Regions from separate parts of the Alteromonas sp. ABH2_165 genome, predicted to be linked through region 3. Evidence: predicted binding sites of a transcription regulator. Region 3 holds the regulator's gene; each other region holds the start of a gene.

Region 1 (2,280 bases), 220 kb from region 3:
CGTAGTGAGAATATCAGGGGTTACATTCAGACCCATGTAAGCGTAAAGCTGACCTGTACGGCCTACACCCGACTGTACTTCGTCAAAAATCAGCAGTGCATTGTGCTTGTCACACAATTCACGTACGCCTTTAACGAAGTCTGCATCAGGAGAGATGATGCCGCCTTCGCCCTGTAATGGCTCCATCATCACTGCACAGGTTTTTTCAGAAATCAGTTTTTCAAACGCTTCCAGATCGTTGTAGTCACAGTGCAGAACCGCGCCTGGCTTAGGACCAAATCCATCCGAATACGCTGCCTGACCACCAACTGTTACGGTAAAGAACGTACGGCCGTGGAAGCCTTGGTTAAACGCAATGATTTCGTTCTTATCTTCACCAAATTTTTCCAACGCATAACGGCGAGCCAGTTTCAGTGCCGCTTCGTTAGATTCGGCGCCTGAGTTCGCGAAATAAACGCGCTCTGCAAATGTAGCGTCGGTAAGTTTCTTCGCCAAACGTAATGCGGGTTCGTTAGTGAAAACGTTAGACAAGTGCCAGAGTTTGTTGCCCTGTTCTGTTAATGCACCGACAAGAGCAGGGTGACAGTGGCCCAGTACATTTACCGCAATTCCGCCTGCGAAATCGATGTATTCATTGCCTTCCTGATCCCACACGCGGGAGCCTTCACCACGTACCGGCACCATGTTGGCTGGGTTGTAGTTAGGGACCATGACCTCGTCGAAGGTTGCGCGAGTTACGTTCATTACAGTTACCTCTTTTATCGGGCATCCGCGGTGCAAACAAGCTTGTATGCGAATCAGTTCTGGATGCGAAAAGTACGAATTAGCTTATCAGTATGCCACTAATAAGACGCTTTGTAACCTCGGCGGGTTCCGCTCAAGGCCTTATTTTTAGAGGGGTTTAGCTCATTTTGCATAAAAAGTGCATAAGCATGCAGAGGCTAAGCAGAAAGAGATGCAATTTGTTAACAAGCTAACAGAAACCGGCCGTGGTGAGCTTAGTATAGGTTGTGGATACGCACTGGCTTGAATGAATATCCACTAAAAAACTTTATATGCTGGAACGCTTTTGTCTAAAAAGTGCGCAGATTTGGACTAAAAAGGCACTATCAAATCTTATCATCATCGATGAGAGGAAGCTGGAACAGCTCAGTCACCTTCAAAACATCTCGTTCGCTGCGAACAAAACCTGTTTTGTGCAGTGCCAGCGGAATTTCACTTTTCTCAAGGAATTTGCCCTGATGTAACATGCGGATAGAGGCGTAAGCCTGGGCTTTTTTCAGCAGTTCAGTCACGTCATGTGGGTGTTTATCTTGTTCGGCAATTTCAGTAAATGGCAGTGCGATTCGTAATCGCTTAAAACCCATGGCTGTGGTGAGCTTAGCCGTTAATGCTGGGGCGAGTTCTTCTTGCATTGCAATAAGATAATTGGCCGACGGTTGCGCCTTCTGCATCGCGGTGTGCAGTGGTGCGTTTCTGGCGATTTCAGCTTCTCTGAGCAGTGAAAGTTTTGCCTGCTCAAAGGCTTTGAAATAAAGCCGAGCAATAGTGCTGCGCCCGAGTTGGGAAAAGATACCGATGGTAAAAGCTTCGTGCGGCGACACGCCGTAATCGTCAGCTAACGCCCGCATGGATAAACCAATGGCTTCGCCATACTTTAAAAGCCGGGTTTTAATTTCCGGGTAAGGATCGGTGATTTTAGGCAGTGCTCGTTTTAGTACCGATACCGGTATCAACAATCTGAGGTTTTCAATGCCGATAAAACTCAATGCGGTGCGCATGGTTTCCACAGGAATGATTTTTCCTCGGGAATCCTTACGTCTGAATTTAGGCGTGTTAACGATAGCCATTAAGTCATCGTAAAGCCAAGGTAATGCACTGGCGTGTGACTCGATACGGGTTATGGATGTTGCGCGAACCGAGAGCACATCCAGCAAAGGTGCCACATCTTCACTTAAACCGAGAACCGATGAGAGTACAGTTTCTGCGTCTTCAATTTCGCCGCGAATAAGATCAAAAACGTGCTGGTGTACTTCTGCATTTACGCGGTCAATAAGGCTGGCTTCGGTTTTTTGCTGTAGTTGCTTATTCTCAATGGCAACTTTTTCAACATGCAGTAGCTGTCGTCTGGCATCACCCTGTTCCGACTGGGCAAAGGCAACCTCACCCGGACTTCTGCGGCCCATCATTTCAGATACACGAGCAGCGTCGATTAGCAGGTTATCAAACCGTTCAGATACAGGAGGGAGACTGTCGGAGTTTTCATTCACGGCAAGTAAG
Region 2 (2,280 bases), on a different contig from region 3:
ACATAACGCGCCGGACGCAGACCATTACGGTCGAGGTTACAGGCAACGTGACGACCATTGGTGAGTACGATACCGGCAGGGCCATCCCACGGCTCCATGTGCATGGAGTTGAATTCGTAGAATGCACGCAGGTTCTCATCCATGGTCTGGTTGTTCTGATACGCAGGCGGAACCAGCAGGCGCATAGCACGGAATAAATCCATACCACCGGCCAGGAACAGTTCCAGCATGTTATCCAGTGAAGACGAGTCAGAACCTTCTGTATTAACATAAGGCGCGGCGTCTTTCAGATCAGGAATTAACGGCGTAGAAAATTTACCGGTACGGGCCATCGCCCAGTCGCGGTTACCTTTAATGGTATTAATTTCACCGTTATGTGCCAGGAAGCGGAAAGGCTGAGCCAGAGGCCACTTAGGCAGCGTATTGGTAGAAAAGCGCTGGTGGAAAACACAGATAGCACTTTTTAAGCGCTCATCGGCGAGATCTGCATAGAAGGCAGGCAGATCTTTAGGCATAACCAGGCCTTTATAAATCGTTACCAATCCTGACAGACAGGCAACATAGAAATCTTTGTCTTCTTCAAGACGTTTTTCGGCACGGCGGCGAACCATAAACAGACGACGCTCTACGTCGCGTTTACGCCATCCCGCAGGGGCGTTCACGAAAACCTGTTCGATTTGTGGTACACCGGTTAATGCCAGTTCACCCAGAATATCGTGATTTACCGGCACTTTACGCCAGCCAACAACGGTCAGGGTTTCTTTTTCCAGTTCCTCGTTGAGTACTTCTCTGGCAGCTTGTGCCAGCTCGTCATCCTGACTCAGAAAGATCATGCCTACTGCATATTTCTTACTCAGCTTCCAGCCGTTCTCATCGGCAATGGCCTTAAAAAAGGCATCTGGCTTTTGTAGCAGCAATCCACAGCCGTCACCGGTAACACCATCAGCGGCAATACCACCACGGTGCTGCATTCTGTCCAGGCCCTGGATAGCAGTCGTCACCAGTTCATGGCTGGCTTCCCCGTGAGTGTGGGCAATAAGACCAAAGCCACAGTTATCCCGGGAATCATTGGGATTATATAAACTCATCTTAAAACTCCTTCAACCTTCGACTGGACAAGGCATGTGTCGGATCGTCACCCGAGAAGGGCACGCATCTCAACAATATCGTGTAGACGTTAAATCAGAGCAGGAATAAACCATACTCCAAGCGTCTGTTTATGTCGTTAATTATTATTAGTAGGACGCCAGTCGTTATCCGCATTTTTATGCACTATTGCTTAGCGGGCCGTACAAAATACATACATTAGAATATAAAATCAAATGATAAAAATGACATGACGGCATCAATTTTACTTTTATTTAATAAAGCTGTTTTTTATCAGTTGCTTACGGTTTTAATTGGCCTGTTTGAATTTTGAGCTCGGCGCTCAAAAATCTACCGCTTTAGTACGTTTATACTAAAGTTTAACCCTGTCTACAGCTTTAAAATTGAATATTCATTCAGTTAATGTGGTTAATTATATGATTTTATCCGGTGTGGCTGAATGAATATCGTTTTGACGGATTTCTGAGGCTTCCGCACAAAAGTTGTATTTGTTTATTTAATATACGCGCCTGACGAGCGTTACGCAAAGTCAGCCGACGAATGTCCTCAAGTTGCTTCCTTTATATAGATGTGTCCTTCGATGATTATTTATTGGCTAACAGAAAGTGCAACGCACAATTATGCACTCATAATTATGACACCTGTGGGTTTTACCTGCTGAAAGTGATATAAGTGCTTCAGGTTATAGTTTTAGTTATTTGTAGTACGGTTGCTATGCATCAAGACTCACCAAATGATTCCTGGGCGATAAAGTTCGCTCAATTCATCAAACGTTTTGGCACGCTGAAGCTCAGCATGCTTTTTGTTGTGGTTACGCTGGTATTCACGTTGGGCGGTTCATACGTGATCCGTGTGGCGATGGGGAACGAGGTTCAGCCTGACGATTTTATTATCGCAGTAGTGCTGACCATGATGTCCGCCCCTTGGGTGCTTTACTTTCTTAGTGAGCTGGTAAAACAGTTAGAAACGTCTCGGGTTAATCTGAAAGAAGTGGTTAGCCAACTTGAGCGTCTACGCGAAGAAGATGTGTTTCTGAATCGAGAGTTGCAAAGCAACATTCGACAGCTCAATCATGAAATGGAACAGCGACGTAAAGCCCAGGATGATCGCGAAGCGGTATTCAAAGATCTCGAACGGGAAATTGAAGAAAAGTCGCATTCTGAGCAGCAAGCC
Region 3 (2,280 bases):
CCTTCGCTGGTTTCGGTCATATCAATATAAATCGGGTCGAGCTTGCGAATGGTGGTTAACGCCGTGTCCTGCCCCTGAGTCAGTAATGCGCCTTCGGTCACATTAGAAATGCCCGTACGGCCACTGATGGGGGCAGTGATACGGGTGAAAGCAAGATTAACGTTGGCAGAATCCAGCGCTGCCTGGGCTTTCGCCAGTGAGGCCTGCGCGACCAGATAGTCCGCATGGGCGTTATCGGCATCCTGTTGGGAAATGCCTTCTATTTTTAATAAGTTCTGGTAGCGCTCATCAATAAGCCGGGTTGACTCCACAGACGCTTTGGCGCTTACCAAGTCTGCTTTTGCTTCGTTCACGCTGGCGCGATAGGTCGAATCGTCAATCTGATAGAGTAGTTGTCCTTTTTCTACAAAACTGCCTTCTTCAAACAAACGCTGTTCGAGTACTCCGCCCACCTGTGGCCTAATCTGAGCGGTTTGTTGTGCAACAACCCGACCTTGCAGCGTGCGGGTAATTGGGAATGTTTGTGCGGCTATCGTAATTGCGCTAACGGCGGTGGCGCGGGGCGCAGAACGTTGACTTTGTGTGGTGTCACTACAAGCTGAAAGGGTAAGCAAGCTGGTTATAACACAGAGTGTTGCGGCGATTTTCATGGCAGGTTCCTTGTCTAAATCCGGGACCGACGACATCTTGGGGTTTCGTCAGTCTGATGGAGCCGAGTGTATCGACAAGGTGGGTTAAGGCTGGGTTAACGTCGGTTTTGCAGCAGATAAAATGTCAAAAAAATAGGATGAATCTAATAAATGCCTAGCGTCTTCACGAATAAGAAGTAGTGGGCAACAAAAAAGCACCGGAGATGGTGCTTTTTGTCATTACGCTAACGTAGTGAAGCTCATCAAACGTTATCGAACAGGTTTTCTACTCGCTGTCTGAGATCTTCAATTTGGGTAACATCGGCTGGCGCGATGAAAATGGTGTCGTCACCAGCAATGGTGCCCAGCACGCCGTCTTTCTGGCTGAGTGAGTCCAGCAGTCTTGCGATAAGCTGAGCCGCTCCCGGGCTGGTTCGAATGATGACCATCACGTTATTGTGTACAATATCGAGCACGAGCTGTTTTAGCGGGCTTTTCGCTGTAGGCATGCCAAGTTCGGGTGGTAAACAATACACCATATCACCACGGGCATTTCGCGTTCTTACCGCGCCAAACTTACTCAGCATACGTGACACTTTCGATTGGCTGATGTTATCAAAACCCTGTGATTTCAGGGCTTCAACGATTTCTCCTTGAGAGCCGAAACTTTCGTCTTTGAGAATTTCTTTGAAGGCTTTGATCATCTTTTCTTGTTTTATATTAGCCATATTTACCTGTCATATTTGGTGTTTAAGGGTACAAACCGCTATTATTGTGCCGTAGTCTTTCCATTTAAGCAATATTTGTGCATATTCATTCAAAATCATGCATAATCTTGCCGCTTATACCCAATATGCATGCATAAGACCATTGGGTGATTGAGTTTTTACGCGCGTTGATTTACTGTGACGCTCCGTTTTTTTGACGAGTAACTATTCCATAGGAGAAATGGTATGAAAGTAGCCGTGTTAGGTGCTGCCGGTGGTATTGGTCAAGCGCTGTCATTGTTGTTGAAAACACAATTGCCAGCAGGTTCTGAATTAGCGTTATATGACGTTGCGCCAGTTGTTCCTGGTGTTGCTGTTGACCTGAGCCACATCCCCACCGCGGTGAAAGTTACCGGTCATGGTAAAGATGATCTGGGCGATGCGCTTAGCGGTTGTGACGTTGTTCTTATTCCAGCTGGTGTTCCTCGTAAGCCTGGTATGGACCGTTCTGACCTGTTCAACATTAATGCTGGTATCGTTAAGAACCTGATCGAAGGCGTTGCTGATCACTGTCCTTCTGCTTGTGTTGGTATTATTACTAACCCAGTAAACACCACTGTTGCTATCGCTGCTGAAACGCTGAAAGCAAAAGGCGTTTACGACAAGAACAAACTGTTCGGTGTTACTACTCTGGACGTGATCCGTGCAGAAACTTTTGTTGCTGAACTGAAAGGCCTGGACGTATCAAGCGTACACGTTCCTGTAATCGGTGGTCACTCTGGTACTACTATCCTGCCTCTGCTGAGCCAGGTTGAAGGTGTTTCTTTCACTGATGAAGAAGTTGCTAGCCTGACTACTCGTATCCAGAATGCGGGTACTGAGGTTGTTGAAGCCAAAGCTGGCGGCGGTTCTGCGACTCTGTCTATGGGTCAGGCTGCAGCACG

The links. Region 3 encodes ArgR, which controls arginine synthesis, uptake and breakdown. Its sites were predicted from a motif close to ANTGAATANNTATTCANT; they were not measured.
Region 1: ACXAFQ_RS12185 (aspartate aminotransferase family protein) is a predicted target of ArgR. The motif match lies at 922-939, and genes of this name have one in related genera.
Region 2: gltB (glutamate synthase large subunit) is a predicted target of ArgR. The motif match lies at 1,257-1,274, and genes of this name have one in related genera.

The regions. Positions count from the first base shown of each region.
Region 1 is NZ_JBSWWF010000005.1:329,482-331,761, reverse strand. Features, by position in the region: gene ACXAFQ_RS12185 (aspartate aminotransferase family protein) at 1-744, opposite strand, end outside; gene ACXAFQ_RS12180 (HDOD domain-containing protein) at 1,110-2,270, opposite strand.
Region 2 is NZ_JBSWWF010000004.1:199,069-201,348, forward strand. Features, by position in the region: gene gltB (glutamate synthase large subunit) at 1-1,088, opposite strand, end outside; gene arcB (aerobic respiration two-component sensor histidine kinase ArcB) at 1,822-2,280, shown strand, end outside.
Region 3 is NZ_JBSWWF010000005.1:113,858-116,137, reverse strand. Features, by position in the region: gene ACXAFQ_RS11220 (efflux RND transporter periplasmic adaptor subunit) at 1-650, opposite strand, end outside; gene argR (transcriptional regulator ArgR) at 893-1,357, opposite strand; gene mdh (malate dehydrogenase) at 1,583-2,280, shown strand, end outside.